One region of the Cupriavidus sp. FW305-F7 genome, then DNA from elsewhere that is predicted to be linked to it. Evidence: predicted binding sites of a transcription regulator. Region 1 holds the regulator's gene; each other region holds the start of a gene.
The links. Region 1 encodes sigma-54, which starts transcription at its own class of promoters, with help from an activator protein. Its sites were predicted from a motif close to TGGCANGNAANCTGCTTT; they were not measured.
Positions count from the first base shown of each region.

Region 2: AC3WL8_RS01640 (collagen-like triple helix repeat-containing protein) is a predicted target of sigma-54. The motif match lies at 1,282-1,299, and genes of this name have one in related genera.
Region 3: AC3WL8_RS22660 (phenol hydroxylase subunit) is a predicted target of sigma-54. The motif match lies at 1,806-1,823, and genes of this name have one in related genera.

Region 1 is NZ_JBYSYC010000007.1:61,575-64,843, forward strand. It holds gene hpf (ribosome hibernation-promoting factor, HPF/YfiA family) at 163-513, opposite strand; gene AC3WL8_RS08750 (RNA polymerase factor sigma-54) at 562-2,043, opposite strand; gene lptB (LPS export ABC transporter ATP-binding protein) at 2,179-2,979, opposite strand; gene lptA (lipopolysaccharide transport periplasmic protein LptA) at 3,037-3,269, opposite strand, start outside.
Region 2 is NZ_JBYSYC010000001.1:356,238-359,506, reverse strand. It holds gene AC3WL8_RS01645 (collagen-like triple helix repeat-containing protein) at 1-742, opposite strand, end outside; gene AC3WL8_RS01640 (collagen-like triple helix repeat-containing protein) at 1,473-2,660, shown strand; gene AC3WL8_RS01635 (Flp family type IVb pilin) at 3,031-3,210, shown strand; gene AC3WL8_RS01630 (prepilin peptidase) at 3,235-3,269, shown strand, end outside.
Region 3 is NZ_JBYSYC010000025.1:59,763-63,031, reverse strand. It holds gene AC3WL8_RS22675 (aromatic/alkene/methane monooxygenase hydroxylase/oxygenase subunit alpha) at 1-150, opposite strand, end outside; gene AC3WL8_RS22670 (MmoB/DmpM family protein) at 186-467, opposite strand; gene AC3WL8_RS22665 (aromatic/alkene monooxygenase hydroxylase subunit beta) at 500-1,495, opposite strand; gene AC3WL8_RS22660 (phenol hydroxylase subunit) at 1,546-1,770, opposite strand; gene poxR (phenol degradation transcriptional regulator PoxR) at 2,294-3,269, opposite strand, start outside.

The DNA.
Region 1 (3,269 bases):
AAAAGCGTTGGCTCCGGCGCCACAGCCGGGCCGCACCGCCAGTGCGGGCGCGGCATGCCGGCGGCAACCCGGAACGCAAGGGCGCAAAAAAGCCGCGCTTCGTGGCGCGGCTTGCCTGTTCAATCCTGATTCAGCAGCCCGCTGCGGGGCTGCCGGGCACGGTCATTGCTGCATTTGCGCTGCGGCCATCTGGTACTTGACCGCTTCGCGGTCGTGGCCTTGCACGCGATCCTTGTAGCGGATCACCTGACGGTCCAGCTTGTCGACGAGTGCGTCGATCGCTGCATATAGGTCTTCGTGATGCGCCTCGACAAAGATGTCCTTGCCCTTGAGATGTAGATTAATTTCCGCGTACTGACGCCGGTCCTTTTCCTTGTGGTTGTCGACAGAGAGCAGCACGCTAACGCCAATGACCTGATCGAAATGCCTGACGATTCGCTCCAGCTTCGTTTCCACGTACTCACGCAGAGGGGGCGTGATGTCCAGGTGGTGTCCACTGATCTTGAAGTTCATAGCGCTTCTCCTTCTGAAAGAGCCTCACCAGGCAGGCGGTGGGCTCGGCTACAAAGACTTGCGGAGATTGACTGCGGGGATCTTCAGGGCTTCGCGATACTTGGCAACAGTGCGGCGCGCAACAACAAAGCCTTGCTCACCCAGCAGTTCGGCAATGCGACTGTCGGAAAGGGGATTCCTCGGGTCTTCGGCTCCTATCAGTTGCTTGATCAAGGCGCGGATGGCCGTTGATGAAGCCGCGCCACCGGTTTCGGTGGACACGTGGCTGCCGAAGAAGTACTTCAGTTCGAAAGTACCCATCGGCGTTGCCATGAATTTATTGGTCGTCACCCGGGAGATGGTTGACTCGTGTAAACCCAGTGTATCGGCAATCTCCCGCAAAACCAAGGGGCGCATGGCGATTTCGCCGTGACTGAAAAAGTTCTTTTGACGCTCGACAATGGCCTGCGAGACACGCAGGATTGTGTCGAACCTTTGCTGGATGTTCTTGATCAGCCAGCGCGCCTCTTGCAGCTTTTGCTGCAGTCCGGCCGTGCCGGACTCACCCTTCGCGCCACGCAGGATTTGGGCATACATATCGTTGATGCGCAGCCTCGGCATCACATCCGGATTGAGCTGCGCGATCCAGCCGCCGCCACCCTTGCGCACGAACACGTCCGGCACCACAAAGTCCGCTTCCGGGCGGCTGTACGCATGGCCGGGGTAGGGCGCCAGCGAGCGGATCAGTTCGTGTGCGGACTTCAGTGCCACTTCATCTACCTGCAGTGCCTTCTTCAGCCGCGTGTAGTCGCGTACTGCGAGCAACTCCAGGTGATTGCTAACGATGTTCAGCGCCAGTTCGCGTTGCGGGTGCGTCAGGCGTCGCAACTGCAGGGCCAGGCACTCGGCGGCGTTGCGCGCACCCACGCCGGGCGGGTCGAAACTCTGCAGCAGCGTGAGGATGGCGTGGACTTCGTCGATCTCGAACTCGAGTTCTTCCGGCAACTCCGTGCAGATCTCCTCAAGCGATGCGCTCAGGTAGCCATCGTCGTCGAGCGATTCGATCAGGAAGATGGCCAGGCCTTTGTCGCGCGCCGAGATCTTCAGCGGCGTGAGCTGCTCCATCAGGTACTCGCGCAGCGTGGGCTCGGCCTCGCGCAGCTGCATCGGCGTTTTTTCATCCTCGTCGCCCTGGGGGCGGCGGGCAAAGTCGTCCAGGCTCCAGTCGCCGCTGCCGTAGTCGTCGCCGTTGCCGCTGTCGCCATAGCTGTCGTCGTCACCCGCGCCGTCGGCGCGAGCCTCGCCATTGCCCTGGGGCTCAGCCGGGGCGGGCGCCGGTGCGCTCTGCAGGTTGACCGAGCCGTCGGCCGCCACGCGCAGCGGGCTTTCGATCCAGTCGTTCTCGCGCTCGAGCAGCGGGTTTTCCGTCAGCGCCTGTTCGACCTCTTGCTGCAGTTCCAGCGTGGAGAGCTGCAGCAGCCGGATCGACTGCTGCAGTTGCGGGGTCAGGGCCAGATGCTGGGAAAGACGGAGCTGTAGCGACGGTTTCATGCGAGCTATTCTATGCGCATCTTTCCGTTGTTGGAACGGAAATTGCTATCGCTTATGCGGTCCGATCGCCGCTGGCTGTGGGAGGGCCCACGCGCGCCCGCGAAGAGGCCTGCCGCTCGCGGGCAGGCCGTTAAGTCACATGCGGAAGTTCTCGCCCAGGTAGACGCGCCGCACTGCGTCATTGGCGATGATTTCCTCGGGCTGGCCCGCGGCCAGCACCGTGCCTTCGCTGATGATGTAGGCGTGGTCGCAGATGCCGAGCGTCTCGCGCACGTTGTGGTCGGTGATCAGCACGCCGATATTGCGTGCCTTGAGGAAACTGACGATGCGTTGGATCTCGCCCACGGCGATCGGGTCCACGCCGGCGAAGGGTTCGTCCAGCAGGATGAAGCGCGGCGACGACGCCAGCGCGCGCGCGATTTCGACACGGCGGCGCTCGCCGCCCGATAGCGACAGCGCCGGGTTGTTGCGCAGGTGCGCGATCTGCAGGTCGTCGAGCAGCGAATCCAGGCGGCGCTCGATCTCGGTCTTGGGCAGCGGCTTGCCGTTGCTCACCTGAAGCTCCAGCACCGCGCGGATGTTCTCTTCGACGTTGAGCTTGCGGAACACCGAGGCTTCCTGCGGCAGGTACGATAGCCCCATGCGCGCGCGCTCGTGGATCGGCAGGCCGCTGATGTGGTCGCCGTCGAGCACGATATCGCCTTCGTCCAGCGCCACCAGGCCCACGATCATGTAGAACGAGGTGGTCTTGCCCGCGCCGTTAGGCCCGAGCAGGCCGACCACCTCGCCGCTCTTCACGTCGAGCGAGACGTCCTTGACCACCGTGCGCGAGCCATAGCGCTTCTTCAGGTGGCGCACGACCAGCGTGCTGCCGCCGGGAAGGACGGTGGAGGCTTCGACGGAAGGCTTGTCGGCGATGGTTGCGGTATCGGTCATTGGCACGGTCTGGCGTTCAGGCGTTTCTGGCGCGGGCAGGCAAGCCGGCGCCAGGCGTCAGGGTTTGTTGGCAGGCGCGGGCGCCGTCTTCAGGTCCAGCGGCGAGCCGCCATTGCCCGTGGCGCCGGCCTTCTGGTCCTGGCGCGGCGACAACACCGCGCGCACGCGACCGGACGGATTGGCGGCCGCGGCGTCGCCGCTGCCGCCGCCGGCGGCCGTGTAGAACTCCTTGCGGCTGTCGTAGGTCAGCACCGCGCCGCGGATCTCATCGACCTGCTTGGCGCCCTGCA
Region 2 (3,269 bases), on a different contig from region 1:
CTTGCTCGACCGCGCCGGTCGACAGCACCGTGGTCAGCGTGCCGCCGGTGCTGGTCACCGTGTCGCCCAGCTTGTCCACCACCGTGCCCAGCGGCGAAGTCAGCGGCGCCAGCGGCGCGAGCTGGCCGGTGCCCAGCCCGCTGACAGCGGTGCCGGCGCTGGACACTCCCTTGCCGAGTTCGGTGACCACATTGCCGGTGCTGGCGACCGTGGTGCCAACCGGGTTGGTCGAATTGGGGATGCTGCCCAGGCCCGCTTGCAGGCCCGCGGCCAGCGCGCCCACGGCATCGCCGGTGGAGGCCACCACGCCGCCCAGGCCGCTTTGCGTCTGCGTCGGCACCAGCGGCAGGTTGGCGCTGCCGAGCTGGTTGCCGAGGTCGGTGACGGTGCTGCCCGTATTGCCCAGCACCGTGCCGGCATTGTTGATGACCGTGGCGGTCGGGGTCAGCGAGGTGGGCGTTTCGCCGCCGCCAGTGTTGCCGCCGTTGCCACCCGTTCCACCGGTGCCGCCGGTACCACCCGTGCCGCCGCCCGTGCCACCGGTACCGCCGCCGGCCAGGTCGGTGCTGCCGCCGGAGCCACCCATGCCGCCAGTGCCATCGGTTCCCGTAGTCTTAGTGCCGCCATTGGTGCCCGCCGTATCGCTGGTGCCCATGGAGGTCGATCCGCTGCCGCTGGCGCAGCCACCCAGGGCCAGCAAGGTTGCGAGGAGTGCCGTTACGGCGAGTTGTTGTTTGCGCATGTTCTGTTCCCTCATTCCCGTCGTTTAAATCGCTCGGCCGCGCAACGCGTTCGCTTTCTGCGTGCGGCGGTGACGGATATGGCGCAATCGGTATGCCAGCGCCGCGACGCGTCCCGGAAGGGACCCTGCGGAATTCGGGTGTGGTGCCCGCAAAGCCTTGCCGGGCGCGGTTCCCAGGGGAGTGGCGGGAACCGCTTGCGGCGCCGCCGGGGACGGGGTGTCGGGGCGGCTGCGCGTTACGCGTTACGTAACGTGTGGCGTCTGCAGGGAACAAAACAGCCGGAACGGCGGGCCATGCGGCGATGGCGACCCAGCCAGGAAAGCGCGCCGTGCCGTGCGCTGCCACCGCCCTCCCGCCACGGTCATCCGCGCCGCCGTGTTCCCGTGTTCCAGGAACACGTTACGTAGCACGTAACACGTCAGGCCCGCGCCGCAACGGCGTTTGGGCCCAGCACGTGGCTACCCCGGACCCCGGCAATCCGCGCCAGGCAAGGCTTGCAGCGCCGCGGCCGGTTCCGTGCCGGCACCGCCGGCGCCGCTGGCACGGGCCTTGCCATTTGTTGTCCAGACGCGCCGACGATCCCGCGTTCCACTGTCTTGCCGTGCCGGTTCGGAGCGGTCCGCCAGAGGAACAAAGCGGGACTCCGGGGAGGCTCGTCGGCAATCCCATGCGGCGCACATAAGACAAGACGGCCGGCAGCACCGTGGCCAACAAGACAGGAGAAGGACAATGCAAACCAAGCATCCGTCGCAGCATTCCATGACCTCACTGGCCGCGGCCGGCGTGGCCGCTATTGCCTTGCTGATGGCAGGCTGTTCGTCGAGCGGTGGCGGCAGCGGCGCCAATCCGCGGCCGAACAGCAACATCGACACGCCGGTCACGCCGGGACCGTCCGCATCGGGCGAGACCACGCCCACCGCCAAGGTGACCGAAGGCGCGGGCAATACCGTGGTGGCCACGGGCAATGCCATCAGCGAGGTCGGCAAGAGCATCCAGGAAGCGCCGCTGCCGTTGCTGCCCACCAAGGCGCGCGAAGGCGCCGGCGACGTGGTGATCAATGCCGGCAGGGCCGTTGGCTCGCTCGGCGCGGGCGTGCGCGACGGGCTGGGGCAGATGGGTTCGGTCGACAACCCGGTTGGCGTGACGGTTGCCAGCACCAGCAATGTGGTCCACGACGTGGGCGAGACGCTGATCAGCGGCGGCGACCTGGTATACGGCCTGGGCACCGAGAAGCTGGCACCACTGGCGCCGGTGACCGAGCCGGTGGGCGGCCTGGTCAGGCACGTGGGCATCGCGGTGCACGATAGCAGCGGCAAGGTGCACAGCGTGCTGTCCGAAGGCCCGGTCGCGCAGGTCACGAATTCGGTCAGCAAGGTCATCGTGCCGCTGACCAGCAAGGTCACCGACGGCACGCAGACCCTGGGCGCGGTCACGCACCTGGGCGATCCGGCCAACGGCCTGCTCTACAAGGTCGGCAATACCGCGGCTGCCGGCGGCAGCATGATCAGCAACAGCCACGCGCCGGTGGTCTCGCCGCTGGGCGGCGTGGTGACTGAGGCCGGCAAGACGGTCGCGGCCGCTGGCGCGCTCCTCAACGGCAATGGTCAGGGCGGCGGCAACCCGCTTGGTGGCCTGCTGAACAACCTGCCGCTGGCAGGCGCGGGCGGCGGGTACGGCGGCGATGGCGGCCATGGCGGCAACCCGCTCGGCGGCGTGGTGAACAACCTGCCGCTGGCCAAGGTCGCCGGCGGAGGTGAGGGCGGCTCCGCGGGCGGCGCGCTCAGTCCCGTGACCGCGCTGCTGGCGCCGGTGACCGGGCTGGTCGGCGGGCTGAAGCAGGGCGCTCAAGACAGCCAGGGTGGCAGCGGCGACGTCAAGACGCTGCAATTGCCGCTGGTGGGTGGCCTGCTGCGCTGAAATGTCTCATACCGGCTAGGTGTTTTCACGGTGCGCTGTCGCTCATCACCCCGTCGCAGCGCATCTTTTTATTTTGGCTGGCATTGCGGCCGCAATGACCGCAATGCCAGCTTGCAGGCCGGTTCCCGGCCTGCAAGCCTGTTCTTTGACAACCTGTGACCCGGGCGTGCCGGGTCGTTTCAAACGCATGTCTTAACCCCTTTGGGTCATTGCTATCACCCATAGGAGGGGTATGGTTGAGACATTCCATATCTTAAAAAGAAAACGCAGCAAGCGTGAAATGTCGATAAAAGAGCGGGCCACAGAGCACCGTGATAATCGAACGGGGGAAGCGTGATCGCGGCTTCTTAGATCACTCGGGAGTGACAACATGAAACGACTCATTGCACGCTTTATTAAAGATGAGCGCGGGGCGACGGCTATCGAGTATGGCTTGATCGTCGGGCTCGTCGCTTTGGCCATCGCAGTCGGCGCCGGCCAACTCGGCACAGAACTCAACGCCAGCTTCACCCGGCTCTCAGTCAAGGTTTCGGGATGGTTCGTCAATTGAGCAGGCCGAAACCATAAGACCGGCGTGATTTCCGCGCTCCTCTGCGCGGCGACCCTCTA
Region 3 (3,269 bases), on a different contig from region 1:
TTCCCATTTGTCCCAGTCGTGGATGCGGATGCCCTCGTACTTGTCGAACGGGAAGACCTTGTCCATCGGCTCGTAGGTCGTTTCCCAGGCCAGGTCCCGCGTCATCGAGGCGTACTTCTCGCGCAGGTTGAGCTTCTTGCGTGCGTCCATGATGTCTCCGTGATGTTCTGTGTGCCGCTGCGGTGTCAGGCATTCCAGCGCAGCGTGAAGGCGTCTTCGTCTTCGTCGATGTTTCCGCACAGCGAGATGAGGTTCAGCTGGATCTCCTGCAGGTCCCAGTCGCGGCCGAGCTTGCCGGCCACCAGTTCGCGCACGATGGTCAGGTGGCCGGGGGCGTCAATCTTGACCATGGCGGGAAACTGCGACACCACCGCATGCGGGTTGGCCTCGGTGATGGCGTCGATGATGGGTCGGGTGTCGTCGTTGTTCTGCAGCGCGATGTAGACGTTGGCTGGGGTGGCTGACATGGCGTGTCTCCGTGGGGTTCGTTGTGGGCGGATCAGGCAGCCAGGCCGAGCTTGCCCAGGCGGACTTCGAACTGCTCGCGGCACAGCGCCACCATCTGCGCGCCGTCCTCGCCGGTGAGCGCATCGGCCACCGGCACCAGCGCCTGCGCCACCTCGGCGCAGGCGGCGCGCGCCCAGCCAGACAGCAGCACGCGGTTGGCCTCGGACTCGGCCGCGGCGGCCTGGATCACGGCATCGACCCAGCGTGCGTGCTCGTCGCGCCAGTCGTTCATGAATTCGGTCAGCACCGCCAGCCCGGTGCCGCAGGCGCGCGCGATCACCGCGTCGGCATGCTGGTAGACCAGCGGGTAGAGCAGCCCGTCGAGCACCAGGTTCTGGGCGATGAAGGTCTCGAACCAGTCCTCGGTGACAAAGGTATGCTCGACAAAGCGGCGCAGCGGCTGCCATGCGGCGCTCTCCAGCCACGCCACCCTGGCCCGCTCCAGCGCCACGCCGGTATTGCCGTCCAGCAGCATGCCGATGCGCGACAGGTATTGGGCGATACCCAGGCGGTCCATCGCGCAATAGGTGCAGGCCTGCGTGATGGCCGTGCCCCAGCCATAGTCGGCGCAGTAGAAGTTGTTCATGTTGGCGCCCCACTCCACATGGCGCAGCGGCAGCAGGCCTGTGGCCAGGCGTTCCTGCCATTCGGCCGGCAGCGCCTGCAGCAGCCCGCGCTTCTCGACAAAGGCAAAGCTCTTCTCCGTTGCATCCTGCTGGCGCCCGCGCGCGGTAACGTAGGCGCCGTAGTAGAACTGGCGCGGGTCCTTCAGCGCGTACCAGTCCTGCATCACGATCGCCGTGCGGCGCTTGTCATACAGCTCGAAGCTGGGGTCCCAGGTGGGGCGGTAGTGGAAGTTCACCTCCGACTGCACGTCGTAGGTCGCCTCCTGGTAGCGCGACGCCGGCTTGTCGCCGAAGCGGCGCGCGACATGGCCGTAGGTCTGGCGCAGCGGCTGGATCTGCTGGGTCTTGATATCGACTTGCATCGTTTGGTCTCCTGTATCCCTTCTCTCTTTGTGATGCGGTGGCTGCGGCGTCAGTCGTCGGCTTGCGGCTGCGGCGCTGCTTCCAGCGGGGGCAGGAAGCGCACGCGGTTGACGCAGCAGAAGGCTTCGAACATCGGCTCCGGCATGATCAGTTCGACGTTGAGCTCAGGGTCGGCCACGCTGAAGGCGAACTGAACAAACCCTTCTGGGGTGCGGCCCTCGACCCGCACATAGCGCGGCGTGGCTTCGAACAGGGGAACCGACGGGGTGTTCATGGCGCGCTCCATTGCGTTGGCTGGACGCAGGCCTTATTGCGAAGACCGTGCCAGCGAGCGCGAAGCGTTGTGGGACAAGGGTTGCGGGGAATTGGCGGTGGCGAGCGTGCGCGTTAACCCGGAAAGGTCCGCGCGAAACGCATCGATGAATTGATGAAGCTGCGCGCAGGCCTTGATCAAATGATCAAAAGCCGCGCCGGGCGGGCGTTTGCGGGCAGCGAGCAGATGCGGATGGGATTGCCCTGCGGCGCAGCAGCGTGCGTGGGCAACCTAGTTGAGAAGACTTGATCTGACAGGGAAAAATCGTTGGCGCGGTGCAGCATCGGGCAACTTCGGGCCGATGCGCGGCCCGGAGGGGCTGCATCAAATGATCAAGTGGAGAAATGCGAGGGGCCGGGAGAAGCGGAGGAGATGGGTGGCGCAGGGGATCGTGTGAACGCGCTTGATCCACGCGAGTGTGCTCCCCTCTCCCGCTTGCGCGAGAGGGGAGCACACCCTCGGCATTTGAAGCCTGGAAGCGGCCTCAGTTACCGTTGCCGTGGCCGTTACCCCCGCGCGTGCCGCGCATCTTCCACCGATACGCCAGCTGCGGCCGCGTAATACCCAGCAACCGCGCCGCCTGGCTCATATTGCCGTCGGCGCGCTGCATGGCCGCCTCCATCAGCACGGTCTCGACTTCGCCCAGCGCCAGCTGCTGCTCGGACATCTGGTCCAGCAGCGCATGGACCGCGGCTTCGCGCAGGTCTGGCAAGGTGCCGCCCGCCCCCAGCCGCGGCGCGGTATCCACCACCGGTGCCACGGTGCCTGGCAGGAACAGGTGGTCGGCGGTGATCTGGCCGCCCTGGCTGGCCAGGATCACGCCGCGCTCGATCACGTTCTCCAGTTCGCGCACGTTGCCGGGCCAGTCATAGTGGCGCAGCTCGGCCAGCGCGCGGTCGGTGATGCCGACGATGCGCTTGCCGTGGCGCGCGCCGTAGCGGGCCACGAAGCGCTCGGCCAGCGGCCGGATATCGTCCAGGCGCTCGCGCAGCGGCGGGATCGTGACCGGATAGACATTGAGGCGGTAGTACAGGTCCTTGCGGAAAGTGCCCTGCTTCACGGCTTCGGCCAGGTCGACATTGGTGGCGGCCACCAGCCGCACGTCCACCTTTCGCGTGCCGGTGCCGCCCACGCGCTCGACCTCGCCTTCCTGCAGCACGCGCAGCAGCTTGGACTGGGCCGAGGCGGAGAGTTCGCCCAGCTCGTCCAGGAACAGGGTGCCGCCGTGCGCGCGCTCGAAGCGCCCGGGGCGCGACTGGCTGGCGCCGGTGAAGGCGCCCTTTTCCACGCCGAACAGCTCGGACTCAATCAGCTCGTCGGGAATCGCCGCGCAGTTCACGGCAATGAAGGGCTTGTCGGCACGCCCGCTCACGCTGTGCAATGCCTGCGCGAACCGCTCCTTGCCCACGCCGGTCTCGCCCAGCAGCAGCACCGTCACGTTGCTGGCCGCGGCGCGTTGC